3 regions of the Geodermatophilus sp. SYSU D00700 genome follow, and region 3 is predicted to be linked to each of the others. Evidence: riboswitches for the same ligand, from Rfam matches in the RefSeq annotation. Region 3 holds a riboswitch; each other region holds the start of a gene.
What was found. Region 3 has a riboswitch for cyclic di-AMP ahead of ACI79V_RS04125 (C40 family peptidase). Riboswitches for the same ligand answer to the same signal wherever they lie in the genome.
Positions count from the first base shown of each region.

Region 1: another riboswitch for cyclic di-AMP. It lies ahead of ACI79V_RS19435 (transglycosylase family protein); the one in region 3 lies ahead of ACI79V_RS04125 (C40 family peptidase).
Region 2: another riboswitch for cyclic di-AMP. It lies ahead of ACI79V_RS17920 (C40 family peptidase); the one in region 3 lies ahead of ACI79V_RS04125 (C40 family peptidase).

Region 1 is NZ_JBJGZA010000034.1:22,780-32,968, reverse strand. It holds gene uvrB (excinuclease ABC subunit UvrB) at 1-1,545, opposite strand, end outside; gene glgX (glycogen debranching protein GlgX) at 2,025-4,139, shown strand; gene treY (malto-oligosyltrehalose synthase) at 4,136-6,457, shown strand; cyclic di-AMP (ydaO/yuaA leader) riboswitch at 6,701-6,828, shown strand; gene ACI79V_RS19435 (transglycosylase family protein) at 6,832-7,521, shown strand; gene treZ (malto-oligosyltrehalose trehalohydrolase) at 7,702-9,456, shown strand; gene ACI79V_RS19425 (dihydrofolate reductase family protein) at 9,459-10,181, shown strand.
Region 2 is NZ_JBJGZA010000028.1:48,989-59,177, forward strand. It holds gene ACI79V_RS17895 (M42 family metallopeptidase) at 1-45, shown strand, start outside; gene ACI79V_RS17900 (DUF3253 domain-containing protein) at 35-289, opposite strand; gene ACI79V_RS17905 (hypothetical protein) at 343-861, shown strand; gene ACI79V_RS17910 (serine hydrolase domain-containing protein) at 945-2,270, opposite strand; gene ACI79V_RS17915 (DUF3817 domain-containing protein) at 2,286-2,603, opposite strand; gene ACI79V_RS17920 (C40 family peptidase) at 2,740-3,867, opposite strand; cyclic di-AMP (ydaO/yuaA leader) riboswitch at 3,875-4,010, opposite strand; gene ACI79V_RS17925 (hypothetical protein) at 4,200-4,421, shown strand; partial or broken gene ACI79V_RS17930 (YhjD/YihY/BrkB family envelope integrity protein) at 4,477-5,295, shown strand; gene ACI79V_RS17935 (transglycosylase domain-containing protein) at 5,334-7,877, opposite strand; gene ACI79V_RS17940 (HelD family protein) at 7,960-10,023, opposite strand; gene ACI79V_RS17945 (acVLRF1 family peptidyl-tRNA hydrolase) at 10,058-10,189, opposite strand, start outside.
Region 3 is NZ_JBJGZA010000003.1:167,289-177,477, forward strand. It holds gene ACI79V_RS04075 (SpoIIE family protein phosphatase) at 1-179, opposite strand, end outside; gene ACI79V_RS04080 (STAS domain-containing protein) at 190-540, opposite strand; gene ACI79V_RS04085 (ATP-binding protein) at 609-1,037, shown strand; gene ACI79V_RS04090 (cupin domain-containing protein) at 1,049-1,405, opposite strand; gene ACI79V_RS04095 (TIGR03557 family F420-dependent LLM class oxidoreductase) at 1,467-2,432, opposite strand; gene ACI79V_RS04100 (RtcB family protein) at 2,631-3,794, shown strand; gene ACI79V_RS04105 (MBL fold metallo-hydrolase) at 3,893-4,822, shown strand; gene ACI79V_RS04110 (hypothetical protein) at 4,838-5,137, opposite strand; gene ACI79V_RS04115 (hypothetical protein) at 5,221-5,418, opposite strand; gene ACI79V_RS04120 (hypothetical protein) at 5,666-5,818, opposite strand; cyclic di-AMP (ydaO/yuaA leader) riboswitch at 6,173-6,324, shown strand; gene ACI79V_RS04125 (C40 family peptidase) at 6,337-6,858, shown strand; gene ACI79V_RS04130 (carbohydrate kinase family protein) at 6,915-7,829, shown strand; gene ACI79V_RS04135 (DUF222 domain-containing protein) at 7,956-9,128, shown strand; gene ACI79V_RS04140 (hypothetical protein) at 9,147-9,638, opposite strand; gene ACI79V_RS04145 (TM0106 family RecB-like putative nuclease) at 9,635-10,189, opposite strand, start outside.

The DNA of each region.
Region 1 (10,189 bases), on a different contig from region 3:
GCGCAGCAGGTTGATGCCGACCAGCACGTCGTACTCGCCCTGCCGGAGTTCCCGCAGCAGCTCCACCCGGCGCAGGGTGTCGACCTCGGAGTGCAGGTACCGCACCTTGATCCCCAGCTCGAGCAGGTAGTCGGTGAGGTCCTCGGCCATCTTCTTGGTCAGCGTGGTGACCAGGACCCGCTCGTCCTTCTCCACCCGCACCCGGATCTCGTGCACCAGGTCGTCGATCTGGCCCTTGGTCGGCTTGACCACGACCTCGGGGTCGACCAGGCCGGTCGGGCGGATGACCTGCTCGACGACGTCGCCCTGGACCCGGCCGAGCTCGTAGGGCCCCGGCGTCGCCGACAGGTAGACCGTCTGGCCGATCCGGTCGGTGAACTCCTCCCACTTCAGCGGGCGGTTGTCCATCGCCGAGGGCAGCCGGAAGCCGTGCTCGACCAGCGTCCGCTTGCGGCTCATGTCGCCCTCGTACATGCCGCCGATCTGCGGGACGGTGACGTGGGACTCGTCGATGACCAGCAGGAAGTCGTCGGGGAAGTAGTCGATGAGACAGGCACCTGCCGAGCCCGCCGCGCGGCCGTCGATGTGCCGGGAGTAGTTCTCGATGCCGGAACAGAAGCCGACCTGGCGCATCATCTCGATGTCGTAGGTGGTGCGCATGCGCAGCCGCTGCGCCTCCAGCAGCTTGCCCTGCCGCTCGAGCTCGGCCAGCCGCTGCTCGAGCTCGGCCTCGATGGCGGTGATGGCCCGCTCCATGCGCTCGGGGCCGGCGACGTAGTGGGTGGCGGGGAAGACGAACAGCTCCTCGACCTCGCGGACCACCTCGCCGGTCAGCGGGTGCAGGTAGTACAGCCGCTCGACCTCGTCGCCGAACATCTCGATCCGGACGGCGAGCTCCTCGTAGACCGGGAAGACCTCGATCGTGTCGCCGCGCACCCGGAACGTGCCGCGGGTGAAGGACAGGTCGTTGCGGGTGTACTGCTCCTCGACCAGCGTGCGCAGCAACTCGTCGCGGTCGCGCTCCTCCCCCACCGAGATCCGCAGCGCCCGGTCGACGTACTCCTGCGGGGTTCCCAGGCCGTAGATGCAGGACACGGTGGCGACCACGACGACGTCGCGCCGGGTGAGCAGCGCCTGGGTGGCGGAGTGCCGCAGCCGCTCGACCTCCTCGTTGATCGAGGAGTCCTTCTCGATGTAGGTGTCGGTCTGCGGGACGTAGGCCTCGGGCTGGTAGTAGTCGTAGTACGAGACGAAGTACTCGACGGCGTTGTCGGGCAGCAGCTCCCGGAACTCGTTGGCCAGCTGCGCGGCGAGCGTCTTGTTGGGCGCCATCACGAGGGTGGGCCGCTGCACCTGCTCGATGAGCCAGGCCGTGGTGGCCGACTTGCCCGTGCCGGTGGCGCCGAGGAGCACGGAGTCCGTCTCGCCCGAGTTCACCCGCCGGGCGAGCGCCTCGATCGCGGCCGGCTGGTCGCCCGAGGGCTGGAACTCGCTGACGACGCGGAAACGCCCCTGGGTGGGCCGGATGTCGGTGGTCGCGCGCACGGGAACGACGGTACGACCGACCGGCGACAGAAACCGGTGGGACCGGACGTGGCCCCTGCGACGGACGGGACCGGGGGGACGCCGCCGGTTGACCGATCGCGGCCTCGGTGCTCGTGCCGGTGCAGCCCGGGCGCTAGCGTGACGCCTCGCAGGAGCGCGCGCCAGGGACCAGTGCCACCCGGACGCCGGGCGAGGTCGGACCCCGCGACGCGCTCCCCGGACCGGGCCACCGACGGCACCGCCGGACCTGCGCACGACGCCCCCCGCGGCCTGCCGCGGGGGGCGTCGTCGTCCGGGGCGCCCCGGACGGTGGGCGGGAGGCGCGGACGTGACCTCCGCCGCGTCAGGTGTGGAGCCGCCCCTTTCGGGCAAGGGACGCGCGGGCACCCTGTGCCCAGACCCCCTGCCGACGGTCGTGGCGGGGGGCCACCGCGCCCCCTGACCCCGCCGGGGGCGCCCGTGCAGGAGGAAACACGTCCATGACCCAGGTGTGGCCCGGAACGGCCTACCCCCTCGGAGCCACGTTCGACGGCACCGGCACCAACTTCGCGATCTTCAGCGAGGTGGCCGAGAAGGTCGAACTGTGCCTGTTCGACGACGACGGCACCGAGACCCGCATCCGGTTGCCGGAGATGGACGGCTACGTGTGGCACGCGTTCCTGCCCGGCATCCAGCCCGGGCAGCGCTACGGCTACCGCGTGCACGGCCCCTACGACCCCGCGCAGGGGCTGCGCTGCAACCCGAACAAGCTGCTGCTCGACCCCTACGCGAAGGCCATCGACGGCCAGATCGACTGGGACCCGTCGGTCTTCGGCTACGACTTCGACACCGGCGAGCGCAACGACGAGGACTCCGCGGCGCACATGCCGAAGTCCGTCGTCGTCAACCCGTACTTCGACTGGGGCGTCGACCGCCCGCCGAGGACGCCGTACCACAAGACGGTCATCTACGAGGCCCACGTCAAGGGCCTGACCATGACCCACCCCGACGTGCCCGAGGAGCTGCGCGGCACCTACGCCGGCATCGCGCACCCCGCCGTCGTCTCCTACCTGCAGGGCCTCGGCGTCACCGCGATCGAGCTCATGCCGGTCCACCAGTTCGTGCAGGACGACACCCTCCAGCAGAAGGGCCTGCGCAACTACTGGGGCTACAACACCATCGGGTTCTTCGCGCCGCACGACGAGTACGCGAGCAACACCGACAACGGCATGCAGGTGCAGGAGTTCAAGGGGATGGTCCGCACCCTGCACGAGGCGGGCATCGAGGTCATCCTCGACGTGGTCTACAACCACACCGCCGAGGGCAACCACCTCGGGCCGACGCTGTCGTTCAAGGGCATCGACAACCGCGCGTACTACCGGCTGGTCGAGGACGACCCGCAGTACTACATGGACTACACCGGCACCGGGAACACGCTCAACGCCCGGACGCCGCAGGCGCTGCAGTTGATCATGGACTCGCTGCGGTACTGGGTCACCGAGATGCACGTCGACGGGTTCCGCTTCGACCTCGCCTCGGCGCTGGCCCGCGAGCTGCACGACGTCGACCGGCTCTCGGCGTTCTTCGACCTGGTGCACCAGGACCCGGTGGTCAGCCAGGTGAAGCTGATCGCCGAGCCGTGGGACGTCGGCGAGGGCGGCTACCAGGTGGGCAACTTCCCGGCGCTGTGGACGGAGTGGAACGGCAAGTACCGCGACACGGTGCGCGACTTCTGGCGCGGGGAGAGCGCCACGGTCGGGGAGTTCGCCAGCCGGATCACCGGCTCCTCGGACCTCTACCAGCACTCCGGGCGGCGCCCGGTGGCCAGCATCAACTTCGTCACCGCCCACGACGGCTTCACGCTCACCGACCTGGTCTCCTACAACGAGAAGCACAACGAGGCCAACGGCGAGGGCAACAACGACGGCGAGAGCCACAACCGCAGCTGGAACTGCGGCGTCGAGGGACCCACGACCGACCCGAAGGTGCTCACCCTGCGCGCCCGCCAGCGGCGCAACTTCCTCGCCACGCTGATGCTCAGCCAGGGCGTGCCCATGCTGCTGCACGGCGACGAGCTGGGCCGCACGCAGAAGGGCAACAACAACGGCTACTGCCAGGACTCCCCGCTGACCTGGATCCACTGGGACGAGGTCGACGAGGGGCTGCTGGAGTTCACCAAGCTGGTCACCCGGCTGCGCACCGAGCACCCGACGTTCCGGCGGCGGCGCTTCTTCCACGGCCGCCCGGTCCGCCGGGCGGAGGGCGAGCCGGTGCAGGACATCGCCTGGCTGACCCCCTCCGGTGACCTCATGACCGAGGACGACTGGGACGCCGGCTACGCCAAGTCGATCGGCATGTACCTCAACGGGCACGGGATCCGGTCGACCGACGAGCGCGGCGAGGACGTCGTCGACGACCACTTCTTCCTGGCCTTCAACGCCCACCACGAGCCGATCGAGTTCGCCCTGCCGCCCGAGGAGTACGCGCAGGTGTGGACCGTCGTCCTCGACACCGCCGAGCTGGGCGAGGTCGAGCGCGTCGAGCTCAAGCCGGGCGAGTCGCTGACCCTGCAGGACCGGTCGATGGTCGTGCTGTCGGCCAAGCGCCGCTCGTGAGCGGCCCGACGGGCCAGGAGCGCCGGCGCGCCGTCCCCACGGCGACCTACCGGCTGCAGGTGACCGCCGACTTCACCCTCGACGACGCCGCCACGGTGGCCGGCTACCTGGCCGACCTCGGTGTCAGCCACGCCTACTCCTCGCCCCTGCTGCGCGCGGCGGCGGGCAGCACGCACGGGTACGACACGGTCGACCACGCGCACGTCGACGAGTCGCGCGGCGGGCGGGCTGGCCTGGACCGGTTCGTCGCCGCACTGCACGAGCACGGCCTGGGGCTGGTGCTCGACCTGGTGCCCAACCACATGGGCGTGGCCGACGCGGCCGAGGCGCCGTGGTGGTGGGACGTGCTGCGGCACGGGCGGGACAGCGCGCACGCGGCGGCATTCGACATCGACTGGGACTTCGGCGGCCGGGTGCGCATCCCGGTGCTCGGCTCGGCCGACGACGTGGCGGAGCTGGAGGTCGTCGACGGGGAGCTGCGCTACTACGACAACCGCTTCCCCATCGCCCCGGGCACCGGGGAGGGGTCCCCGCAGGAGGTGCACGACCGGCAGCACTACGAGCTGGTCGACTGGCGGCGGGCGGACTCCGACCTCAACTACCGCCGCTTCTTCGCCATCAACACCCTCGCCGGGCTGCGCGTGGAGGACCCCGAGGTCTTCCGCGCCACCCACGAGCTGGTGCTGGAACTGGTGGCCGACGGCGCGGTCGACGGGCTGCGGATCGACCACCCCGACGGCCTGGCCGACCCGAGGGGCTACCTCGACCGGCTGGCCGAGGCCTCGGGCGGGCGCTGGACGGTGGTCGAGAAGATCCTCGAGCCCGGCGAGGACCTCCCGGAGAGCTGGCGCACCGCCGGCACCACCGGCTACGACGCCCTCGCCGAGGTCGACGACGTGCTGGTCGACCCGGCCGGCGAGGCGGCGCTCACCGCGCTGGACACGGAGCTGTCGGGCCGCGAGGTCGACTACGCGCGGCTGGTGCACCACTGCAAGCGCGAGGTCACCGACGGCAGCCTCGGCTCGGAGGTCGCCCGCCTGGTGCGGGTGATCGGCGAGCTGCCCGGGATCGACGTCGAGACGGAGGAGGAGGCGCTGGCCGAGCTGCTGGCCAGCTTCGACGTCTACCGCACCTACCTGCCCGACGGCCGCGAGCACCTCGACGCCACGGTGGCCGCCGTCCGCGACCGCCGTCCCGACCTGGTCGCCGCGGTCGACGCGCTGCACCCGGTGCTGGCGCGGGCCGGCACCGAGGCGGCCACCCGGTTCGAGCAGACCAGCGGCCCGGTGATGGCCAAGGGCGTCGAGGACAGCGCCTACTACCGCTGGGCCCGGTTCGTGGTGCTCAACGAGGTGGGCGGCGACCCGGCCCGGTTCGGCAGCACGGTCGCGGAGTTCCACGAGGCGCAGGCCCGGCGGCGGGCGCGCAAGCCCGAGTCGATGACCACGCTGACCACGCACGACACCAAGCGCAGCGAGGACACCCGGGCTCGGCTGGCCGTGCTCGCCGAGGTGCCCACCGAGTGGGCGGACCTGGTACGCGGCTGGCTCGCGCGCCACCCGCTGCCCGACCGGCCGCTGGCGCACCTGGTGTGGCAGAACCTGGTCGGCGCCTGGCCACTGTCGCGCGAGCGGGCGCACGCCTACGCCGAGAAGGCCGCCCGGGAGGCGGGCACCTCGACGACGTGGACCGACGTCGACGAGGCCTTCGAGGCGCAGCTGCACGGGATGGTCGACGCCGCGTACGACGCCCCGGCGACCAACGCCGAGATCGAGGCGTTCGTCGCCCGCATCGGCCCGGCCGGGCGGTCCAACGCGCTGGCGCAGAAGCTCGTGCAGCTGACCATGCCCGGCGTCCCCGACGTCTACCAGGGCACCGAGATGGAGGACCGCTCGCTGGTCGACCCCGACAACCGCCGCCCGGTCGACTACGACGAGCGCCGGCGGCTGCTGGCCCGCCTCGACGGCGGTGAGGTGCCCGGGGTCGACGACACCGGCGCGGCCAAGCTGCTGGTCACCTCCCGGGCGCTGCGGCTGCGCCGGGACTCCCCGGAGCTGTTCTCCGGCTACACGCCGGTCGAGGCCACCGGCAGCGCCGCCGGCTCCGTCGTCGCCTTCGACCGGGGCGGAGCGGTCACGGTGGCGACCCGGCTGCCCGTGGCGCTGGCCGCCACCGGCTGGGGCGACACCGCGCTGGCGCTGCCCACGGGCGCCTGGCGCGACGTGCTGACCGACACCCGGGTCGTGGCCGACGCCGGCGGGGCGCCCGTGGCGGGCCTGCTCGCCCGGCTGCCCGTGGCGCTGCTCGTCCGAGGATGAGACGGAGGTCACGGCGGCGCCGCCCGGCGCCGCCGTGACCTGCGGTGCCGCGCCCGGGCCGGACCCGGGACGCCGGGCGGCACGCCGTGACGGGTGGGGCCGGTGTGCCGTCCCGTGATGCGACCGTTACCTTGGCTCCCGCACGCGGCCGACCGACGGCGGCGTGCCGGAGCCGGTCCGCCGAACCCCGTCCGCCGGGCTCCGTTCCTCCTGCACAGCCAGGACGGGGGTGGGGGACCCATCTCGGCGTGTGCGCCGCGGTCACGGGGGGACCGGACGCAGCGCCTGGGGGTGAAGCCGCACACGTGCGGCCGGGGCACCGATCGCTCCGAACCCGACAGCTCACCTCGCAGGCGGCGGATCGGAGATCCCGCATGCGCACGTCCACGTCCTTCCTCCGCCGTGCCCTCGTGACGACCGGCGTGGCCGCGGCCGCGATCGGCGTCGCGGCCGGCCCGGCCTCGGCCGCCGCCCCCAACGACTGGGACGCCGTCGCCCAGTGCGAGTCCAGCGGCAACTGGAGCATCAACACCGGCAACGGCTACTACGGCGGCCTGCAGTTCAGCCAGAGCACCTGGGAGGCCTTCGGCGGCCTCGACTACGCCCCGCGCGCCGACCTGGCGACCAAGGCGCAGCAGATCGCCGTCGCCGAGGCCACGCTCGACGTCCAGGGCCCGGGCGCCTGGCCGACCTGCGGCAAGAACCTCGACCCGTCGGCGCCGGAGGCCGGCTCGCCCGAGGCCGCGGCTGCCCCGGCCCCCGCGCCGGCCCCCGCGCCGGCTCCGGAGCCGGCCGCCGCTCCTGCCCCCGCTCCCGCTCCGGCCGCCGAGGAGCCGGCGCCGGCACCGGCCGAGGACGCCGACCGCAGCTGGGACCGCGGCTCCCGCTGGGACCGCGGCGACGGTGAGGGCGGCTCCTACGTCGTGAAGAGCGGCGACACCCTCGGCAAGATCGCGAGGGCGCAGGGCGTCGACGGTGGCTGGCGGGCGGTGTGGGCCGCCAACCGCGACGAGTGCAGCGACCCGAACCGGATCTACGTCGGTCAGGAGCTGCAGCTCCCGTGAGTCCTCCGGCAGCCGGGGGGTCCTCCCCCGGCTGCCGGGAGCCCGGGGGTCTCGGCCGGCCGTGAGCCGCGCGGCCGCCGGGGGACCCGCTCCCCCGCGGGCCGCCGCCCGCGGCGGTTGACCGCTCCCCCAGCGGGCAAGAGGGTCCGGTCAGCCGCACCACCGCCGGGAGGTCCTCGCATGTCCGCTGCCGCCGAGTTCGCCGTCTGGGCGCCCGTGCCGGAGCGGGTGCGCCTGCAGGTCGACGGCGCCGTGCACGACATGCGCCGCGACGACGGCGGCTGGTGGCGCGCCGAGGTGCCGGCCGCGCCCGAGGCCGACTACGGCTTCCTGCTCGGCGACGACGACACCGTGCGGCCGGACCCGCGCTCGCGCCGCCAGCCCGACGGCGTCCACGGCCCGTCCCGCCGCTTCGACCCCGCGGCCCACTCCTGGGGCGACGGCGCCTGGACCGGGCGCCCGCTGGCCGGCGGCGTCGTCTACGAGATGCACGTGGGCACCTTCACGCCCGAGGGCACCCTGGACGCGGCGGTCGAGCGCCTGGACCACCTCGTCGACCTCGGCGTCGACTTCGTCGAGCTGCTGCCGGTCAACGGCTTCGACGGCACGCACAACTGGGGCTACGACGGCGTCCTCTGGTACACGGTGCAGGAGAGCTACGGCGGGCCGGCGGCCTACCAGCGGTTCGTCGACGCCTGCCACCAGCGCGGCCTGGGCGTGATCCAGGACGTCGTCTACAACCACCTCGGCCCGTCGGGGAACTACCTGCCGCTGTTCATGCCGGTGTTCAGCGAGGGCGGGCCCAACCCGTGGGGCTCGTCGATCAACCTGTCCGGGCCCGACTCCGACGAGGTGCGCCGCTACATCCTCGACAACGCGCTGATGTGGCTGCGGGACATGCACGTCGACGGGCTGCGGCTCGACGCCGTCCACGCGCTGGTCGACGAGCGGGCCACCCACGTGCTCGAGGAGATGGCGCAGGAGGTCGACCGGCTCTCGGCGGCGCTGGGCCGGCCGCTGACACTGATCGCCGAGAGCGACCTCAACGACCCCCGGCTGGTGACCCCGCGCGCCGCCAACGGCACGGGCATCCACGCGCAGTGGAGCGACGACTTCCACCACGCGCTGCACGCGGTGCTCACCGGCGAGGGGCAGGGCTACTACGGCGACTTCGCCGCGGCCGGGCTGGCGGGACTGGCCAAGACGCTGACCGGCGCGTACTTCCACGACGGCACCTGGTCGAGCTTCCGCCGCCGGTCCCACGGCCGGCCGGTCGACACCGCGCGGCTGCCGGGCTGGGCGTTCCTCGGCTACCTGCAGGACCACGACCAGGTCGGCAACCGCGCCATCGGTGACCGCATCTCGGCGTCGCTGTCCCCCGGCCTGCTCGCCGTCGGCGCGACGCTGGTCCTCACCGGCCCGTTCACCCCGATGCTGTTCATGGGCGAGGAGTGGGGCGCCTCGACGCCGTGGCAGTTCTTCACCAGCCACACCGACCCGGAGATCGGGCGGGCGACGGCCGAGGGGCGCAAGGGCGAGTTCGCCGAGCACGGCTGGGACGCCGACGAGGTGCCCGACCCGCAGGACCCGGAGACGTTCACCCGCTCGAAGCTGGACTGGTCGGAGCCCGAGCGGGAGCCGCACGCGCGGCTGCTGGCGACCACCCGGGCGCTGCTGGCGCTGCGCCGGGCGCAGCCGGATCTGGTCGACCCGGACCTGGGCGCGGTGGAGGTCGGCTGGGACGACGAGGACCGCCTCCTGGTGGTGCACCGCGGCGCGCTGCGGGTGGTGGCCAACCTGTCGGGCGAGCCGCGGGAGGTCGACCTCGACCGGCCGGCCACCGGCGTGCTGTTCGCCACCGGGGACGACCCGGCGCTGGACGGCGACACGGTGACGCTGCCGGCCGAGAGCGCGGCCGTGCTCACCACGCGCTGACCGTGCGGCGGCTGTTCCCGGACGCCGGGCCCGTCGCGGACGACGCCGCCCTCGCCGCGGCCTACCGGCGGCCGCCGGGGCGGTCGGTGCGGGTCGACTTCGTCGTCTCGCTCGACGGCGCGATCGCCGTCGACGGGCGCAGCGCGGGGCTGGGCTCGCCCGGGGACCAGCGGGTGTTCCGCGTGCTGCGGGCCCTGGCCGACGCCGTCCTGGTCGGGCACGGCACCGCCGCGGCCGAGGGCTACCGCCCGGTGCCCGCCGACTCCGCGGTGGGCCGGCTGCGTGCCTCCCTCGGGCGGCCGCCGGAGCTGCCGGTGGCGGTGGTCTCGCGCCGGGCGTCGCTGGCGCCCGGCGACCGGCTGGCGCAGGCCCCGACCCTGCTGGTGACCTGCGCCGCCGCCGACTCCGGCCGCCGCGCCGCGCTGGCCGACGCCGGCGTCGAGGTGCTCGTCTGCGGCGACGACGACGTCGACCTGCCGCTCGCGCTCGACCGGCTGGCCGACCGCGGCCTCGGGCAGCTGGTGTGCGAGGGCGGGCCGGCGCTGCTGTCGGCGGCGCTGGACGCGGGCGTGGTCGACGAACTCGACCTCACCGTCTCCCCCGCGCTGGTCGGCGGGCCGGCCCGGCTGCTCGACCGGGCGCTGGCCGACGTCGTCCGCCCGCGGCTGGTCCAGGTGCTCGAGGAGGACGGCGTCCTGTTCACCCGCTACGCGCTCGGCTCCTGAACGCCGCG
Region 2 (10,189 bases), on a different contig from region 3:
CTGCTCGCCGCCTTCCTGTCCCGGCCGCTGCCGGTCAGCGGCTGACCCGCCGGATCCGCACCGGCCCGCGCGCGGTGCCGACGTCGACCACCGCGCCGCGCTGGGTCACCTCGACCGCGCCGCGTGCGGCCAGCCGGCCCGCGGCCGCGCGCGCCTGCGGCATGAGCGCCCGCCAGCCCTCCGGGTCGACGGCGCGGGCCGCCTCCGACGGGCAGATCGTGGCCCCCGCTGCGCGGGCGTCGAGCAGCGCGTCGATGGCGCGCTCGAGGGCCGGGCCGGCGTCGTCCACCCGCCCATGGTGCGCCGTTTGCGCAGGTCGCGCGCCCGGGTACCGGCGGAGCCATGGCAAGGCGCACCCCGGTGGGGACCTTCGGCAAGGGCAGGCGGGGCATCAGCACGCTGGGCTGGGCGCTGCGCGGCGCGGCGGCGGGGGCGGCCGGGTCCACCGCGCTGAACGCCGTCACCTACCTGGACATGACCGTCCGCGGCCGCGGCACGAGCTCCACGCCCGAGCAGACGGTGGAGCGGCTCGCCGAGAAGGCGCACGTGCCGATCCCCGGCGACGAGGAGCACCGGCAGAACCGGCTCCAGGGCCTCGGGCCGATCACCGGCCTGGTCGCCGGCGTCGGCGTCGGCGTGCTGACCGGGCTGGCGCGGGCGTCGGGGTTCCGGTCACAGCCGCTGGTGGGCACGCTGCTGACCACCCTCGGCGTGCTGGTGGCCGCGAACGGGCCCATGACGGCGCTGGGCGTCACCGACCCCCGCACGTGGTCGGCCACCGACTGGGTCAGCGACCTCGTGCCGCACCTGGCCTACGGCGCCGTCGTCAAGACCACGATGGACGCCTTCGACCGGCCCTGACCGTGTACACGATGCCCGTCGAGATCACGTGATCTCGACGGTCCAGGGCGTCGATGGCGTCGAGATCACGTGATCTCGACGGTTCAGGGCACCGTCCAGCCGCGGGGGTCGACGCCGCCGGGGACGGGGGCCGCGGGGTCGTAGGGCTGCCGGGTGAAGACGAACGTGCCCAGGTCGAGGTGGTCAGGGGCGATCCGCAGCGTCTCCCCGGCGTAGTAGCCGTCCAGCCCGACCCACCGGCCGTCGTCGCCCCGGCGGAAGCGGCTGGCCCGTCCGGCCCGTCCCGGCAGCGGCCCCAGGTGCAGCAGTCCGCCGGCCACCGCCCGCAGGGCGTGCGGCGCCGGGCCCCAGTACCAGACGCCGAGCTGCTCGAGCGGTACTGGCGGCTCCGACGGGCGCCAGGGGTCGACCACCCGCGGCTCGGCGGCGCGCAGGTCGGCGAGCAGCCCGGGCAGCAGCGCGTCCAGGCCGCTGGTGGTGTTGGCCAGGGAGACCCCGCCGGTGCCCTCCTCGCGGTCGACGAACACCCCGGCGAGGAAGCCCGGCATCGAGCCGCCGTGCCCGGTCAGCGTGCGGCCGTCGACCCGCAGCACCTGCAGCCCGAGCCCGTACGCCGACCAGGCCGGGGACGACGGGTCGACGCCGGCCGGCACCGCCATCTCCTCCAGGGTGGCCGGGGACAGCACGTCGCCGGTGTCGCCGAGCAGGAACGCGGCGAACCGGGCGAGGTCGGCGAGGGTGGCCCACAGCTGACCCGCGGCGGCCATCACGCCGGCGTGGTGCTCGGGCTCGGGCAGCGCGACGTCGGCCCACGGGTGCACGGCCCAGCCCTGCGCGGCGCGGCCGGACGGGCGTGGCGTCGTCCGGGTCATGCCCAGCGGCCCGAGCACCTCGGCGGTGACGACGTCGTCCCACGCCCGCCCGCGCAGCCGGGCCACGAGCTCGCCGAGCAGGCCGAAGCCGAGGTTGGAGTAGTGGAAGCGCCGGGCCTCGCCCAGGACGACGTCGTCCCCGCCGAGCGCCAGGTCGGCCAGGGACCCGCCGGGCACCCGCTCCCACCAGCCGCCGGGGCTCTCGGCGGACGCGCCGGCCAGGTGCGACAGCAGCTGCCCGATCGAGCGGTCGCCCAGCGGGGTGCCGGGCAGGTGCCGGTCGAGCGGGTCGTCGAGGCCGAGCCGGCCCTCGTCGCGCAGCCGCAGGACGGCGACCGCGGTGACCGTCTTGCTGATCGAGCCGAGCCGGTACTGGACGTCGGTGTGCGGCTCGGCGACGTCGCCGCGGCCGGCCGACCACGCCAGGCCGCCGTCCCGTACGACGCCGGCCACCAGGCTCGGCGCGCGGCCGTCGCGCTGCACCCGGGCGGTGCGGGCCAGCAGGGTGCGGGCGGTGGCGGGCAGCACGGTCGGCATGCCCGGAACCGTAGGTCAGGCCCGCGCGGGGACCGCCAGCCTCCCCGTGCGGCCGGCCCAGCGCTCGAAGACGACGGTGACCAGCGGCGGGATCGAGGCGGCGAGCGCCAGCAGCGTCGTCCCCGGGGACCAGCGGAGCACCCGGGCCGCGACCAGCGCCACGACGACGTAGGCGACGAACACCGCGCCGTGGACCGGGCCGAACACCTGCACGCCGACCTCGGAGGTCTCCGGCACGTACTTCACGTACATCCCGGCCAGCAGGCCCACCCAGGACAGCGCCTCGGCGACGGCGACGACGCGGAAGGCGGTGGCGACGGTGCGGGGGTTCACGGGGATGCGGTCCTCACGGATCGGCGGCGGCTCCGCAGGGTGCAACGCGGCAGGCTCCGCCGGAGGTCCCGGACCGGGTGTGACCCCGGCAACGCGCCGGAACGGCCACCCTCCCGGGGAGGAGGGTGGCCCTTCCTCAGCCGATGCGGCGGGCGCCGGCGTAGCCGCCCATCGAGTCGACGCCGGCCACCTTGACGACGTCGCCGGAGGTGGGCGCGTGCACCATCTGGCCGTTGCCGATGTAGATGCCCACGTGGCTGACCGGGCTGTAGAAGAACACCAGGTCACCGGGCTGCAGGTCGGCCCGGGAGACCGCGGTGCCCATCTGCGACTGCATCCGGCTCGAGTGCGGGAGGCTGATCCCGGCGGCCTTGAAGGCGTACTGGGTCAGGCCCGAGCAGTCGAAGGAGTCCGGGCCGGCGGCGGCCCACACGTAGGGGTCGCCCCGCTGCGCCATGGCGGTGGCCACGACGGTGCCGGCGACGCCGCTGGCCGGCGCGGCCGCCGCTGCCGGCGCCTCCTCGGCGGGCTGCGCCGCGGCGGGCTCCTCGCGCTCGTCGTCGCGGCTGGCCCGCTCGTCCTCGGCGGCGTGCGCGGCCGCGGCGGCCTCGAGCGCGGCGCGCTGCTCCTCGGCGGTCAGCCGGGCGAAGTCGGCCTGGTAGGCGGCGATCTGGTCCTCGAGGTCGACCTGCTGGGCAGCGACGGCGTCGTACTGGCGCTGCGCCTCGACGGCGGCATCGGTGGCGGCGGCCTGGGCGGCGGTGGCGGTGTCGGTCGCCGCGACCGCCTGGCCGAGCAGCTCGCCCTGGTAGCCGGCGACGCCCTGCAGGAGGCTGACGCGGTTGACGAACTCGTCGGCGTCCTCGCTGGTCAGGAGCGCCTGCAGCGAACCCATGCCGTTGCCGGTGTAGGCGGAGCGGGCGATGCCGACGACCTGCTCGCGGGCGGTGCCGACGGCGGCCTGGGCCTGGGCGAGGGAGGCGGCGGCGGTCTCGGCCGCGGCCTGCTGCGCGGCGAGCACCTCGCGGGCCTCGTTGAACTGCTCGGTGACGACCTCGAGCTCGTGCCCGCGGGCGGCCACGAGCTGTGCGGCCTCAGCCGCCGTCGTGGGCTCCTCGGCCAGGGCGGACGAGGGGACCACCCCAACCCCCACGCCGAGCCCCACGGCCCCGGCGAGGACGAGGGCGGCGCGGCGACCCTGCCGGCGGCGGGCCGGGCGGCCGGTCACGGGCGTGCCGGGGACAGACGTGCGCAGGGACGCCACGCGGCGGTTCTCCTCTTCCCAGGCCGCCTACCGGGTTAGCTGACGGGTTCGGGCGTGGACTCGCCCGGCGCGTGCGGACACGCGCTGCACCCCAGGACTGCGGTGGGTCCCCGGCCCGGCGCCCCGCGGGGCGACCGGCTCGACGGCGTCCTCGGGGTGTCACCCAGGTCAGTGACGGAGCGCCCCGTTGGACGCACACAGAGTAAGGGTCGTGACGGACGCGTGACAATCACCCCGGTGTAATCACATCGGTGACATTCCGTGGTCGCCCGGTCACCGGACTGCCTGCCCCTGGCGGTTTGGCCGGGCTCCGGGGCGTGTAGGAGTCAGGCATGTCCACCTCCACCCGGATGCGCCTGACCCGGCCGCTGGTCGTGCTCGCGCTGTTCGGCTCCCTGACCGCCTGCGGCGACAACACCGACTTCTCCCGCGGGCCCACCAACTGCGACGCGAGCGGCGAGAACGCCAGCAACGAGAACGACGCCGCGTGCCAGGAGACCGGCCCCAACCCCGGCAACGACGCGCCCACCACCGACGACACCTCCGAGGACTGACCGTCCACCGGCCCCCCGACGGGCGCCCGGTCGCGGGGGCTGGTGGCATGGGCGGGTGACTCCGGAACGCAGGTGGACCGCAGCCCGCCTACGAACCGAGACGAGGGGCCTGCTGGCCGGCGCCCAGCAGCTGCTCCGCGGGCGCGACCTCGCCCTGATCGCGGCGGGACTGACCTTCTACGCCGGCATCGCGGTGGTGCCGCTGCTGCTGGTCGCGGTGCGGCTGACCGCGCTGGCGACCTCGGCCGACGAGGTGCGCGCGCTCGCCGCCCGGCTGACCGAGCTGCTGCCCACCCCGCTGGGCGCCCCGGAGGCGGTCGAGCGCCTGGTCGACGCCGGCACCCGCCTGGACCTCCTGGGCTTCGTGCTGGCACTGGTGCCGCTGACGTTCTACGGCGAGGGGCTGCGCCGGGCGCTGCTGCGGTTCAGCCCCCGCCGGGAGAGCCTGACCGGCTGGCGCGGCCGCCTGCTGAGCCTGCCGCTGGTGGTCGTCTCACCGCTGCTGCTGTACCCGCTGCTGCTCGCGGCCCGGGTGATGGCCGACCTGGCCCGCGAGGACGGCGCCGGGGCGGTGGTCGGCCGCCTCGCCGTCGGCTACTACTCGGTGCTGTTCGTCCTCACGGTGCCGCTGCTGTGGGGCTACGGCGTGGTGTCCGGCGGGCGCTTCCGCTGGACGGCGCTCACCAGCGGGGCGCTGTTCACCGCGGCCTGCCTGTCGGGGTTCCTGCAGGGCTTCGTCCTGTTCCTGTCCCTGCCGCTGGACCTCGGCGCCCCGTTCGGCGGCCTGGTCGTCGTCGGGGCGGTGGTCGCCGTCGGGCTGTGGCTGTTCCTGCTGCACCTGGTGCTGCTGGCCGGGTGGCTGCTCACCCAGTCGCTCGACGAGCGGCTCGCCCGGCGTCGGGCCGGCGCCCACTACCCCGGGCTCCAGGGCGCCCCCTCGGCCGGCGCGGGTGCCGGCTCCGCGGGCGCCGGGGGCGGCGGCGCCGCGGGCGCCGGGGGCGCGCCCTCCCCCGGGGCCGGCAGCGCCCCGGCCGGATCCTCCGGCACGGTGCCGGGCAGCGGGGGTCCGGGCGGGGGTTCCGGAGCCGGTTCCGGAGCCGGTTCCGGAGCCGGTTCCGGCGGCGGGGGCCCGGGCGGGGGTTCCGGAGCGGGCTCCGGCGCCGGGGCGGGCGGCTCGGGATCGGGGGCGGGGTCGGGGGTGACCGGCTCGGGAGCCGGCTCGACGTAGTCGCTGCCGTTGCTCACCAGGATCGACACGACCTGGCCGGGCACCGCCCGGGCACCCCGGGGCGGGCTGGTCCCGAGGAAGGCGCCGGCCGGCTCGTCGCTGTCGACCCGCAGCGTCTGCGGCGTGAAGCCGGCCTCGGCGAGGACCCGCTCGCAGCTGCGCGCGCCCGAGCAGCCGGGCACCGGCCTGGTGTTGCCGTGCTCCACCGTCTCGTCGGCCGGCGGGAACTCACCGCTGCCCCGGGCGGTGAGGATCGGCTCCATCGCGTCCCGCCAGATCGTGGCGCCCTTGCCGCCACCGAAGCCGCCGACGTCCTCGTTCTCCTTGGGGTTGAGCACCATGACGCTCGCGGTGATCTCGGGCGTGTAGCCGACGAAGGCCACCGAGTAGTTGTCCTGCGAGGTCCCGGTCTTGCCGGCGATCTGGTGCCCGCGGACGTAGGCGCGCGCCCCGGTCTGCCCGCGGTACCCCGGCTCGACGTCCTTGCGGAGGATCTGGTTCATCGTGGTGGCCACGCCCGGAGGGATGGCCTCGGGCGTGCACCGGTCGCCCACCGGCAGCGGCTCGCCGTCGGCACCCCGGGCCGGCTGCCCGGCGGCGTCGAGCACGGCGGTCACCGGGACGACGTCGCACTGCGTGCCGCCGGCCGCGAACGTCGAGTAGGCGCTGGCCAGGGCGAGCGGGCTGGTGGCCTCGGCGCCGAAGGTGAACGAGCCGCGGTTCTCGTCGATGATCTGCTGCGGCAGCTCCGGCGGGCTGAACTGGAACAGGCCCGCGGCCTCGGCCATCCGCACCGGCTCCTCGACGCTGCCGAGGGCGTCCTCGAGCGCGAGGAAGTAGGTGTTGGAGGACTGGTAGAGCGCGGTGGTCAGGTCCAGCGTCGGGCGGTAGCCCGACCCGGCGTTGCGCACGCAGTACCGGCCGTCGGTGTCGCGGCCCTGACAGGGGCCGGAGTACACGCGGGAGACGTAGGGGTCGGCGGCGGTGAGCGTGTAGGTGGAGGAGTATCCCCGGGCCAGCGCCGCGGCGGCCACGAAGACCTTGTACGTCGAGCCCGAGCCCTGGCTGGGCCAGGTGTTGAGGTTGAACGACTCCTGCGTCGGGTCGGACCGGTCGTAGCCGAACGTGCGGTTGACGCTCATCGCCAGCAGGTGGCCGGTGCCGGGCTCGACGGCGGTGAACATGCCGGCCAGCGAGTCCTCCAGCGGCACGGTCCGCAGCACCGCGGCGTCACCGGAGCGCTGCAGGTCCGGGTCCAGCGTCGTCTGGACGACGTAGCCGCCGTTGTCCAGCTGCTCCTGGGTCAGCCCCAGCTCCTGGATGAGGTACCGCTGGACGAAGTCGCAGACGAACGGCCCGACGCTGGCCTCGACGCAGCCCCGGCGCGGCGGCGGCCCCGGCGCGAGGCCCAGGGGCTCGGCCTGCGCGGCGGCGGCCTCGGCGGCGGTGACCATGCCCTGCTCGGCCATCCGCGAGAGGACCTCGTCGCGCCGCGCGGTGGCGGCCTCGGGGTCGACGAACGGGTCGTCCTCGGTGGGGCTCTGCACCAGGCCGGCCAGCAGCGCGGCCTGCGGCAGCGTCAGCGCGGAGGCGTCGACGCCGAACAGGGCGCGGGCGGCGGGCTGCACGCCGTAGGCGTTGGAGCCGAAGTAGACGGTGTTGAGGTAGCGGGTGAGGATCTCGTCCTTGGTGTAGAGGTCCTCGATCGCCAGGGCCAGGCGTGCCTCGCGCACCTTGCGGCCGACGGTCTGCTCGGTGGCCGACACCCGCTCCTCCGGGGTGTCGGCGGCCTGCAGCAGGGTCTGCTTCACCAGTTGCTGGGTGAGCGTGGAGCCGCCCTCGGCCACCCCGCCGGCGACGATGTTGGTGGCCAGCGCGCGCACCGTGCCCTGCACGTCGAGCCCGTTGTGCTCGTGGAACCGCGCGTCCTCGATGGCGATCATCGCCTGCTTCATGACCTCGGCGATCTGCTCGGAGGCCACCGGCTGGCGGTTCTCGTCGTAGAAGTACGTGATCGGCTCGCCGTTCGCGGCCAGCAGCACGGTGTTGCCCGGCGGCGTGTCGACGGTGAACTCGGTGGGCAGGTCGCCCAGCAGGCCGGTGGAGCGCTGGGCGGCGACCGCCGGGCCGCCGATCCACGGGAGGAGCAGACCCGCCACCAGCGCCCCGGCGACCACGACGGTGGCGGCCAGACGCAGCAGCGTCCCAGCCGGACTGGGCCGGTCCATGGGCTCCCTCCTCGGCCGATCACTGGAACAGAGATCACCGCCGACCACAACCACCCGCGCCGGTGTGGCCCGCGGCGACGCGCTAGGGCTCGACGGCCAGCGGCACCGGCAGGTCGTCGCGGTGCAGGACCACCAGCGTGCTCACCGCGCGGGTCAGCACCACGTAGAGCCGGTTGAGCCCCCGCGGCTCGGCCGCCACGATCGCGGCCGGGTCGGCGACGACGACGGCGTCGAACTCCAGCCCCTTGGCCAGCGTCGCGGGGACGACGGCGACCCGCCCGGCCGCCGAGCCGTCGTCGGCGAGCACCTCGGCGGGCAGGCCGGCGTCGGCCAGCGACCGCGCCACCCCGGCGACCGCGGCGTCGGCGCAGACCACGCCGACCGACCCCGGCGCGGCGGCCAGCGCGGCGACGACCTCGGCCAGCGGCCCGGCGAGGTCGGCGACCGGCCGGACCTCCAGCGCGCCCGGGTCCCGGCGCACCGCGGTGGCCGGGCGCAGGCCGGGGGCGATGACCGGCAGCAGCCGGTTGGCGTAGTCGAGCACCTCACCGGGCACCCGGTAGCCCCGGGTGAGCGGCCGGACGGCGGTCTGCGGCCGGCCCAGGCCGGCGAGGGTCGGCGCCCAGTCCGCCGGCGACCCGGGGCCGGTGGCCTGCGCGAGGTCGCCGAGCACGGTGAGCGACCCGGCGGCCAGCCGGCGCGCGATCGCCCGGCACTGCATGGGGGTGAGGTCCTGCGCCTCGTCGACGACCACGTGCCCGTAGCCGGCGGTGCGCTCGACCAGCCCCGCGGCCTCGTCGACCAGGACGGCGTCGGCGGCGGTCCACGGGGTCGCGCGGACCGAGCGGGTGGCCGGGCGCAGCAGCAGGGCCTGCTCGTCGTCGGTCAGCACGCCGCGGGCGGCGCGGGCGAGGACGGCGGGGTCGGAGAGGAGCTCCGCCACGAGCGCGGCGGCGTCGCGGGCGGGCCAGACGGTGTCGCAGAATGCGCGGACCCCGGCGCTGCGGGCGGCGCGGCGGACCTCCCCGTCGGAGGGGCTGCCGCCGGCCTCCTCGTTCTGCCGGCGGGCCTCCTCGGCCAGCAGCAGCGCCAGCCGCTCGCGCCCGGCGGCGTGGTGCAGCCGCTGCTGGTCGTCGGCCAGGCGGCCGCGCCGGCGCAGGTCGTCGACGTGGCGCTTGAGCCGCTCGACCGGGACCCGGTACCGGCGGCCGGCCAGCGGGACGAGGACGTCGTCGGTGGGCTTGGCGATGGAGCCCCACAGCGCCCGCTCGAGCACCTGCGCCATACGGGCGTCGCCCTTGAGGACGGCGACCTCCGGGGCGTCCTGCGCCCGCACCGGCACACGCGCCGTCAGCTCGGCGACCGTCGTCTGGTCGACGTCGACCTCGCCGAGGGTGGGCAGCACCTGCTCGATGTAGCGCAGGAACGCCCGGTTCGGCCCGACGACCAGGACGCCGGTGCGCGCCAGCTGGCCGCCGTGCGTGTAGAGCAGGTAGGCCGCCCGGTGCAGGCCGACCGCGGTCTTGCCGGTGCCGGGCGCGCCCTGCACACACACCGACTCGGCCAGCGGGGCGCGCACGATCTCGTCCTGCTCGGGCTGGATGGTGGCCACGATGTCGCGCATGGGTCCGCTGCGCGGGCGCTCGATCTCCTGCCGCAGCAGCGCCGAGTCGTCCTCCTGGCCGGCGCCGAGCAGCTCGTCCTCGTAGCTCGTCAGCTCCCCGCCGGAGAAGCCGAAGCGGCGGCGGCGCACCAGGCCCTGCGGGTCGGCGGCGGTGGCCCGGTAGAACGGGCGGCTCATCGGGGCCCGCCAGTCGATGACCACCGGCCGGCCCGCGGCGTCGCGCACGTGCCGACGGCCGATGTGGAAGGTCTCGGTCGTGCCGTCGGGGGCGCCGGTGTCGGTGCGGCCGAAGAACGGCGGCACGCCCGGGTCGGCGGCCAGGGCGCGCAGCCGGTCGGCGCGGGCGGCGCCCAGCCGCTCGGAGGCCCAGGCGTCCACCCCGGCGTCGACGACGGCGGAGGCGGCGGCGCGCATCCCGGTCAGGCAGTCGGCGGCGCGGGCCAGGTGGGCGCGCTCGGCGGCCAGGACGGGGTCGGGAACGGGGGGTGCGGGAGGGCTCGTGCCGGTCGGTGGGGCGGACACGGTCGTTGGACGCTACGCCTCGCGGTGGCCCGCGTCACGCTCGTGACCCGGCGGTCCGATCCCCTCCCGGACGGTCACCGGGCTCGACGAGGTGGACGCGGACCGCCCGGAACTGGGCGGGGGTCGCCTCGAGCACCGCGCGCGTCGGCTCGCCGACCTCCAGCGC
Region 3 (10,189 bases):
TTGGCCGAGGCGACGACGACGGCGAGGTCGGGCTCGCTGACGGCGAGCAGCGCGCCGTGCGGCTGGATCGCGCCCGGGACCGCGATCGGCTCCTCGGCGCAGCGGGCCAGGGCCTCCTCGTCGACCCGCCGGCGGACGGGATCGGGCGCAGGCGGGGTCGGCGTCCCGGTGGAGGTCACTCCACCGACCCTACGACCCGACCTCCCCGTCGCCCCGGCCCGCGGACTCGACCACCGGCACCAGCCGCTCGAGCTCGAGCAGGTCGATGACCAGGCGGACCGCCTTGTTCTCCCGTGGGCACACCACCTGCAGCGACGTGCCGGCCTCGGCCGCCCGCCGCGCGGAGCGGACCAGCTGCCGGGCGCCCGAGGAGTCCAGGAAGGTGGTGTCGGTGAGGTCGATGACCAGCGACCGCGGCCCCGCGGCCAGCTCGGCCTCGACGCACTCGGCCAGTCGGGGGACCGTCGCGATGTCGAGCTCACCGCGTACCCTCAGCGCGGGTCGCCCGAGTCCCGCACCGCGGTGGACGGCGAACTGCACGATCGGGCTCCCTCGATGACGGAACGGACCCGAGGAGCGTAACGCGGCGTCGGAGAGGGGGCCTCGGCGTGGACATCTCCTTCACCGTGCGGCTGCCCGTCGACGTCGACAGCGTGCCGTTCGTCCGCGGCCTGTGCCGCCAGGCGCTCGACCACCTGCGCGTCGACCGGCCGGTCGTCGAGGAGACGACGCTGGCGCTCACCGAGGCCTGCGCCAACGTCGTGCAGCACGCCGGGGAGCACGCCGAGTACGAGGTGTCGGTCGCGATCGACGACCGCCTGTGCCGGATCACCGTGGTCGACGACGGCACCGGGTTCGACCGGGCCGAGGCCGAGGACCGGGCCCGCCTCGACGGTGACGGCGGCGCGGGCGTGCGGCTCATGCAGGCCCTGGTCGACTCCCTCGACTTCCGCCAGGACGCGCAGGGCCGGCACCGGGTCAGCCTGGAGAAGCGGCTGTCCGCCCGCCCGTCGCTCCGGCTGCTCGACCGCGAGTAGGCCGTCCCGGCTCAGGCGGGTGGCGCGTCCCGGTCGCCCTGCTGGGCGGGCGGGGACGTCGCCTCGACCGCGGTGAACGCCTCGACGATCTCGTAGGTGTGGCTCACCCCGGCCGGCACCACCCAGGAGTCGCCCGGGCCCAGCTCCAGCGTCTGGTCGCCGGCCCGCAGCCGGGCCCGCCCGGCGACCACGTAGCCCACCGTCTCGTAGTCGCGCGCCGTCTCCGGCTTGCCCGCGCTCTCCGGCTGCTCGTCCCACAGGCGCATCGCCACCCGGGTGCCCGCCGAGAGGTGGTGCTGTCCCATCCGGCCGGTGCCCGCGTCGGGGGCCGCGACCTTGGCGACCCGGTTGTCGCTCGTCTCGCTCACGGGGAACGGCTACCCGGGCGCGGGACGGGCAAGCGTCCCGCGCCCGGCGCGTCGCGACCGGTCAGGAGGCCGTCAGCCCCCGGACCCGCTCGATGAGGCCACCGGCGCAGGCGTCGATGAAGCCGTCGGGGTCGGGCCCGGCGTTCTGCAGCACGATGTGGTCGAACCCGGCGTCGACGTAGGGCTGCACGTGCCGCACGTGCTGGTCCTCGTCGGGGCCGCAGCTGAACTGCTGCTTGACGTCCTCGAGGCGCACCGTCGAGCTGGCGGCGTCGAAGTTGACCGGGTTGGGCAGCTCGCTCATGACCTTCCAGCCGGTCAGCGCCCAGCGGCTGGTCTCCAGCGCCTCCTGCGCGCCGGTGTCCTCGTCGGTGGCCCAGGCCAGCGGCACCTCGGCGTAGCGCGGACCGGACCCGCCGGCGTCGCGGTAGGCGCCGACCAGGTCCTCGCGCGGCTCGGTGGCGAACAGCCCGTCGCCGTGCTCGGCGGCCAGGGCCGAGGCGTTGCGCCCGCCGCTGGCGACGGCGATGACCGGCAGCTGGTCGGGCAGGTCGAAGACGCGGGCGTCCTCGAGCTGCAGGTGCTTGCCCTCGAAGGTCTGGTAGCCGCCCTGCCACAGCAGCTTGATGATCTGCAGCGCCTCGCGCAGCATCTCGTGCCGCACGTGGACCGCCGGCCAGCCCTTCCCGACGACGTGCTCGTTGAGCCGCTCGCCGGCGCCCACGCCGAGGGTGAACCGGTTGCCCGACAGCAGCTGCACGGTCGCCGCGGCCTGCGCGATGACCGCCGGGTGGTACCGGATGATCGGGCACGTCACCCCGGTGACCAGGCCGATCCGCTCGGTCCTCGCCGCCATCGCGCCCAGCAGCGACCAGGTGAAGGCGCTGTGCCCCTGGTTGTCCAGCCACGGGTGGAAGTGGTCGCTCATCTCGACGAAGTCGAACCCGGCCTCCTCGGCGCGGACCGTCTGCCGCACGATCTCGTCCGGCGGGAAGGCCTCGGTGGCGAGCTTCAGTCCGACCTGCATGTCGTGTCGTCCTCACTGTGGGGCTGCCGGGTCCGCAGCCAGGGCTGCCCGTGCCCCGCGGAACGGAAACGGCACACCGGGGTCCGCGGGCCGGCTTCCGGGTAATGCGGTCGCGCCGCGCGAGCCGAGCGCGTTGACTGCCCCGGCCCACCGATGGCACCGCGGGGACCGGGCTCCGCGCAGCAGGAAGAAAGGACCATGGAGAAGATCAGCGACCGCCTGCTCAGCTGGGCGTCGATCCTCGAGCCGGCCACCCGGGAGCAGGCCGAGCGCACCGCCTCGATGCCGTTCATCCACCCGCACCTGGCGCTCATGCCCGACGCGCACCTGGGGCTCGGGGCGACCGTCGGCTCGGTCATCCCCACCGACGGCGCGATCATCCCCGCCGCGGTCGGGGTGGACATCGGCTGCGGGATGATGGCCGTCCGCACCCAGTTCACCGGCGACGACGTCCGCGGCCGCAACCTGGCGGTGCTGCACGAGCAGATCGCGCGGGCGGTCCCGCTGTCGGCCGGCCGCTACAACCGCAAGCTGCGCGAGACGGCCGCGGCCCGGGCCGAGGAGCTGCGGGCACTGCCCGGGGTGGCGCAGGCCGACGGCGTGGCGTCCAACTGGCCGCTGCAGCTGGGGTCGCTGGGCTCGGGCAACCACTTCATCGAGGTCTCCCTCGACGAGGCCGACCGGGTGTGGCTGTTCCTGCACTCGGGCTCGCGCGGGGTGGGCAACCGGCTGGCGTCGACGCACATCCGGGTCGCGCAGGAGCGGACGCGGCAGCGGGGCGTCGACCTCCCCGACCGCGACCTCGCCTACCTCGAGGAGGGCGAGCCGGAGTTCGACGCCTACATCGAGGCGCTGCGCTGGGCGCAGCGGTTCGCCGCGCTCAACCGCGAGGAGATGATGGACCGCGTCGCCGAGCAGGTCTCGCGGTTCCTGACCGAGGAGGTCCGGCGCGAGCAGGTGGTCCAGTGCCACCACAACTACACCGAGCGCGAGACCCACCACGGCCGCGAGGTGTGGCTGTCCCGCAAGGGCGCGATCTCCGCGCGGCGCGGCCAGTGGGGGCTGATCCCGGGCTCGATGGGCGCGGCGTCCTACGTCGTCGTCGGCAGGGGCGACCCCGAGTCGCTGGAGTCGGCGCCGCACGGTGCCGGCCGGGCGTTCTCCCGGACCGCCGCGCGGAAGCAGTTCAGCCGGGCCGACCTCGACCGGCGCATGAAGGGCATCGCCTGGGGCCGCTCGGACGCGTTCCTCGACGAGCACCCCGACGCGTACAAGTCGATCGACGTCGTCATGGCCGACGCCGCGGACCTGGTGGAGATCCGGCACACGCTGTGCCAGGTGGTGAACGTCAAGGGCGACTGAGTCCTCCCCGGACGCTCGTGCTCTGCACACCCCTGTGTGCAGAGCACGAGCACGCCGGACCGCTTCCCCGGCGGTCCCCGGTGCAGGACAGTGACCCGGTGACGACGTCGATCGAGGCGGCCGGGCTCGAGCAGGTCGCGCCGGGGGTCTTCGCCTACGTGCAGCCCGACGGCAGCTGGATGATCAACAACACCGGCGTCGTGGCCGGCGACGACGGCACCGGGGTCATGGTCGACACGACCTCCACCGAGGCGCGCAACCGGGCGCTGTTCGCGGCGGTGGACGGCGTCGCCCCGGGCCGGCTGCGGGCGCTGGTGAACACCCACCACCACGGGGACCACACCTTCGGCAACTGGCTGGTGCCGGACGGGACGCCGGTGGTCGGCCACGAGCACGCGCGGGAGGACCAGCTCGCCGCGGGTCTGATCGCCGCCCAGGTGCTCACTGGGCCGGACTACGGGCACCTGGAGGTGCGCCCGCCCGACGTCACCTTCACCGGCGCGCTGACCCTGCACCTCGGGGAGCGGGCGGTCGAGCTGCACGCGGTGGGCCCGGCGCACACGCGCGGCGACGTCGTCGTCTGGCTGCCCGGCGAGCGGGTGGCCTTCGCGGGCGACGTCGCCTTCGCCGGCGGCCAGCCGTTCCTCGCCGAGGGCAGCATGGCCGGGTACCCGCGGGCGCTGGCCGCACTGCGGGCCCTGGAGCCGGACGTGCTCGTGCCCGGGCACGGCCCGGTGTGCCGCGGGGACCAGGTCCCCCGGCTGCTCGACGACCTCGCCGGCTACGCGGCCTTCGTCGACGCGACGGCGCGCGAGGGGCACGCGGCGGGGTGGTCGCCGCTGGAGACCGCGCGCCGGCACGCGGACAACCCGTACGCGGCGTGGCAGGAGTCCGAGCGGCTCGTGGGCAACCTGCACCGGGCGTACGCCGAGCTCGACGGCCGACCGCCGGGCGAGCGGCTGCCGCTGGCCGACATCTGGCCCGACATGGTCGCCTTCCACGGCGGCCCCATCGGCTGCCGGGCCTGAGGGCGTCCCCGGCGGTCACGCCGGCGCGGGGGCACCGTCCAGGCACCGCCGGGCCGCCGGGCGCATCCCGAGTCCCGCGAGGATCCCCCCGGCCCGGCGCCGGCGCTCGCGAGCGCGCTCGCGCAGCAGGCCGCCGAGCGCGGCGTTGACCGACCGGTCGGCGCGGCGCTCGAGGAACTCCGCCGTCGCCAGGTGGGTCGCTGCCCGCCGCAGTGCCTCCGCGCGCTCGAGCCGTTCCTGCGGTCCGCGGCCGGTCGGGGGCCCGTCGGTCCCGTCCGCGCCCGCCGTGCCGCCGGCCGTCATCGTGGTCGTCATCGCGTCCCTCGCCTCCGTCGGTCCCCGCATCTGTGGAGACGCCGGAAGGCGGCGGGGATGACGCGGCGCGGGGAACGAGGCGGTCAGCTGCCGGGGAAGCCCGGGCGGTCGCCGGTGCCCATCCCGCTCTCACCGGCGCGGGGCGACTGGTCGGGCGCGGCGCCCACCTCGGCGTCCTCGTCGTCGTGGACGGGGCGCTCGCCGGGCAGCACGTCGTCATCCTGCCCGGAGCGGTCGTTCGTGCCGCCGTACGGCCGTCCGGTCATCGAGCCCTCGGTCACTGCGGACCTCCTCCGCCGTGCACCGACCGGCCGGCTGGGCTCACCCCGGTCGGTGCCGGGGTGCCCGGCCGGCCGGCTGCGGAAACCGTCGCCCCGAGACGCGGTGTGCCGGTTGATCCCGGGCTCTGCCGGCTCGATCGCGCCCGCAGAGCGCCGGGAGAGCCGGCAATGGGGCGGCAACCAGCGCGAGAAGCACCGCGCCCCCCGTCCCGGAGCGGGACGGGGGGCGCGGTAGGGCGTCGGTCGGTCAGTAGGCCCGGCCGCTCGTGCCGCCCTTCTTGTTCTTGTTCTGGAAGTCGCGGACGAACTGCTTGATCTTCGCCTGGTTCTGCGGCTTCTGGAGCTCCTGCACCACCTTGGCGGCGACGCCCGAAGCCACGAGCTTCCTCAACATCCCCACGGGGTCCTCCTCCTGTCGGCTCCTGTCCCGTTGCCCCGTCAACGCGCGGGGCAACCGTGGGGATCCCGGTCTTTCACCCGTTCCACCGGTGGCGGGCCGCTGACGGGGCGTGCGGACGCACCGTTGCGTCCTTTCTCGTCCCATCCGGCGTGTCGGCACCCGACCGGGTGCTGCCGCGTGTCCAGGACCTCGGCGTGCGCGGTGGTCGCGCGGGCGTGTCCGATCCGGGAAACCAGTCAAATCCGCAGGTCCGTCCCGGGCGTGGCGCCGCGTTCCGTCGGTTGAGGGCCCCCGGACCCCTCCCTACCGTCGTCGCCGGTCCGCCAGGGTCCTTCGTCGCGCCCCGTGCGACACCTGGTGGCCACGCCGAACCGGGCGCCGGAATCAGCCGGCAGCCCGGGCCGGGGACCCACTGCAGCACTGGGGTGGAGCGCGACTCGTCGCGCCGGGCGACTCCTCCGTCCGAACCCGTCAGCTAACCCGGTAGGCGGTCGCGGAGAACAGGAGAACCGTCGTCCATGACGACTGCACGCACGTCCACCGCTCGTCGCTCGTTCCGCGGCATCGCCGTCGCGGCCATCGCCGGAGCCGGCATCGTCCTCTCGCCCCTCCCGGCCTCGGCTGCCGCGGGCGGTGGTGGTGGCACCGCGACCGGGACGGTGGCCGCCGCGCCGGCGCCCGCGCCCACCGGCGCGGCCCAGGTCGCCGTCGACACCGCGCTCGCCCAGGTCGGTGACCGGTACGTCTACGGCGCCACCGGGCCGGACTCCTTCGACTGCTCGGGCCTGACCAGCTTCGCCTACAAGGCGGCCGGCGTCTCGATCCCGCGCACGTCGAAGGCCCAGTCGACCTTCGGCACCGCGGTGGCGAAGGCCGACCTCCAGCCCGGTGACCTGGTGTTCTTCTACAGCCCGGTGTCGCACGTGGGCATGTACATCGGCAACGGCCAGATGGTCCACGCCTCGACCGCCAGCAAGCCGGTGGCCGTCGTCGACCTCGACTCGATGCCGAGCTACGCGGGCGCCCGCCGGGTCGCCTGACGCACGTCGCGGAACGGTGCCCCGGCCGGGCTCTCCGGCCGGGGCACTCTCGTGTCGTGGTGCACGAGGACGGTCCCCGGTGGCCCCGCCGCGCCGGCGCCGGACCGGTGGTGGCCGTGGGCAAGCTCGTCGCCGACCAGCTGCTGGAGCTCACTACTCCGCTGGTGGTCGGGGGCCAGCAGCGGGTGACCCGGACGACGACGGCGGGCGGGGCGCCGGCCAACGTGACGGCGAACCTGGCCCGCCGCGGCACCCCGACGCGGCTCGCGGGCTGGGCCGGCGCGGACCCGCTCGCCGACACGCTGCTCGCCGGACTGGCCGGGCGCGGGGTGGAGACGGCGGTGGTCCGCCGTGGCCGCACTCCCCTGTCGACGGTGCTCGTCCACCCCGACGGCGAGCGCACGCTGCTCACCGACCGCGGCGAGGGCGGGCTCGAGCCGGACGACGTCCGCGCCGCGTGGCTCGCCGGCGCGGCCGCCGTCCACCTCGACGGCTACGACCTGTTGCCTGGCCGTTTCCCGGACGCGCTCCGGGCAGCTGCCTCGCTCGCCCGGGACGCCGGCGTGCCGGTCACCGTCGACGTGGCGGCCGCGACGCGGATCGAGCGCCACGGGGCCGACGCGTACCGGGAGCTGCTCGTGGCGCTGCGGCCGGACGTCCTGTTCTGCAACGCCGTCGAGGCCGCGGTGCTGGGATTGGACGGCGACCGGCCCGCGTGGGCGCCGGCACTGGTCCTCGTGCACGCCGGCGCCCGGCCCACCCGAGTGCTCACCGCGGCGGGTGCGTGGCAGGTGCCGGTGGAGCCCCTGCCGGAGGGACGGCTCCGCGACACCACCGGCTGCGGGGACGCCGTCGCCGCCGGGGTGCTGGCCGGCTGGCGGACGGGGGCGCCGGTCCTGGACGCGGTCCGCGCCGGCCACGAGGTGGCCGCGGTGGTCGCGGGTGTGGTCGGGGCCCAGCCGCCGCCCTGACCGCCCGGGCTCACCGTCGACACCGGCGTCACCAACAGGTGCCTTTGTAGCGATGATGGCATCGGTCAAGGCTCTGACCTGCGGATTCAGGTTGTGCACCGCGTGCCGGTCGGCTATTGTTCGATCATGTGTTCGAGCGGGTGGGGGACCGGTGACGTCCTGGATGACGTCGCCGCGCTGGTCGCCGAGCGCAACCGGATCGATGCCGCCCTGGCCCGCCGGGTCCGCGCCGCGGAACTGTCCCAGGCGCCCGAACGGGACGGGCAGAAGAGCATGGCGTCGTGGCTGCGCGGGCACTGCCGGCTCTCCTCGGCGGCGGCGTCCCGGCTGGTCGGCAACGGCCGGGCGCTGGAGCACCTGCCGGCGCTGGCCGAGGCGCACGAGGCCGGGCTGGTGTCGGCCGAGCAGGTGGCCGAGGCCGCGCGGGTGGTCACGCCGCAGCGGCGGGCCGCGGCCGCCGCCCAGAACGTCGACCTGGCCGCGATGGACGCCGCACTGACCCAGGTCGCCCTCGACTGTCCCCACGCCGACCTGGTGCAGATCGTGCAGCGCTACCTCGACGCGCTCGACCCCGACGGGCCCGAACCCGACCCCACCGCCAGCCGGTCGCTGACGGTGTCCAAGCACGCCGACGGATCCCTCAGCGGACGCTTCCACCTGGACGCGGTGGCCGGGGAGCGGTTCCAGGCGGCGCTGGAGCCGTTCGTGCAGCGCGACCGCCCCGCCGGCGACCAGCGCACCCGGGCTCAGCGGCAGGGCGACGCGCTGGTGCAGCTGGCCGACACCAGCCTGGCGTCCGGTCAGCTGCCGGTGCTGCGCACGGTCAAGCCGCACGTCGCGGTGCGGGTCGACCTCGACGACCTGGCCGACCCCGCCACCGGGCCCGGCGCCGCCACCATGGGCTTCGGGGCGACGATCTCCGCGGCCCGGGCGCGCTGGCTGGCCTGCAACGGGGCGATCTCCCGGGTGGTGTTCGGGCCCGACGGGGTGCCGCTGGACCTGGGCCGCAGCCGGCGGCTGGTCAGCCGGCAGCTGCGGCGCGCGGTCGAACTCCGCGACGGCGGGTGCGTGTACGCCGGTTGCGACGCCCCGAGTCACTGGGCCGACGTGCACCACCTGGTGCACTGGATCGACGGCGGCGAGACCTCACTCGACAATTCGGCGCTGTTGTGCGAACGGCACCACACCCAGGTCCACCACGGCTTCCGCGTCGAGCGACAACCGGACGGCCGATGGCGCACCTGGCGCCCCGACGGCACCGAGATCACCGTCCCCGCACCGCTGGCACCCGCCGCCTGACGTCCTCGCGCGTCCCCCTCAGTGCTTGACGCCGAGGAAGCGCTCGACGCAGCCCATGCACAGACCAGTGTTGTCGTGCACCCACTCGCGGGCATTGACCTCGCGGCACATCGGGCACCAGCGGAAGGTCCGGCGCCGGCGGCGGGCGATCTCCCCGGCGGCCTCCGCGAGCACCTCCGGCTCGTACAGGACCTCCTCGGCCTGGAAGCCGCGGTCGGCCACGAACTCCCACACCAGGGCCCAGACGCCGTGCCACCGCGGCTCGGGCCGCGCGAGCGTGAAGCCGAAACCGTCCCAGCCGACCGCGACCTGGGCGGGTGCCCCGGAGACGAACCACCGCTGGTGCTCGAGGAGATCGGGACCCACAGGACTCGATACGTCGACCTCGCGCCAGCCGGCGCCCAGCGCCCGCGCCAACGCGCTGACCGACACGCCCAGCAGGGAAGCAAGCGCGGCGTCGTCCGGGGTGAGCGGCTCGGGCTCCCAGCCGTCGGGCAGGTCGACGGTCACTGCGCCATCTCGGCCAGCCGGCACATCGCGTTCACCTGCCGCAGCTGCTCCGGCGTCCGTACCGCGGCGTCGAGCAGCAGCGGGCTCATCACGACCACGGCCAGCGCCTTGGCCCGCGACACCGCCACGTTGAGCCGGTTCAGGTCGTACAGGAACGACACCCCGCGCGGCGCCTCCTCGGCCGACGTCGACGTCGTCGAGTAGACGACCACCGGCGCCTCCTGCCCCTGGAACCGGTCGACCGTCCCCACCCGCGCACCGTCGGGCAGCAGCGAGCGGATCAGCGCCACCTGGTTGTTGTACGGCGCCACCACGAGCACGTCCTCCGGCCCGATCGGCCGCTCGGCGCCCTCGTGGTCCACCCAGCCCACGCCCTGCAGCGACCGCCAGACCGCGGCCACCTCGGCCGCCTCCTCGGCGGACGACGCCGACGCCGCGACGGTGTGCGACACCGACCGCACCGCCAGCCCCGACCCCGACACCAGCCCGCCCGGCCGCACGGTGATCCGCTCGCGCAGCGGCGCCGACTCCAGCCGGCCCTCGTAGGCCAG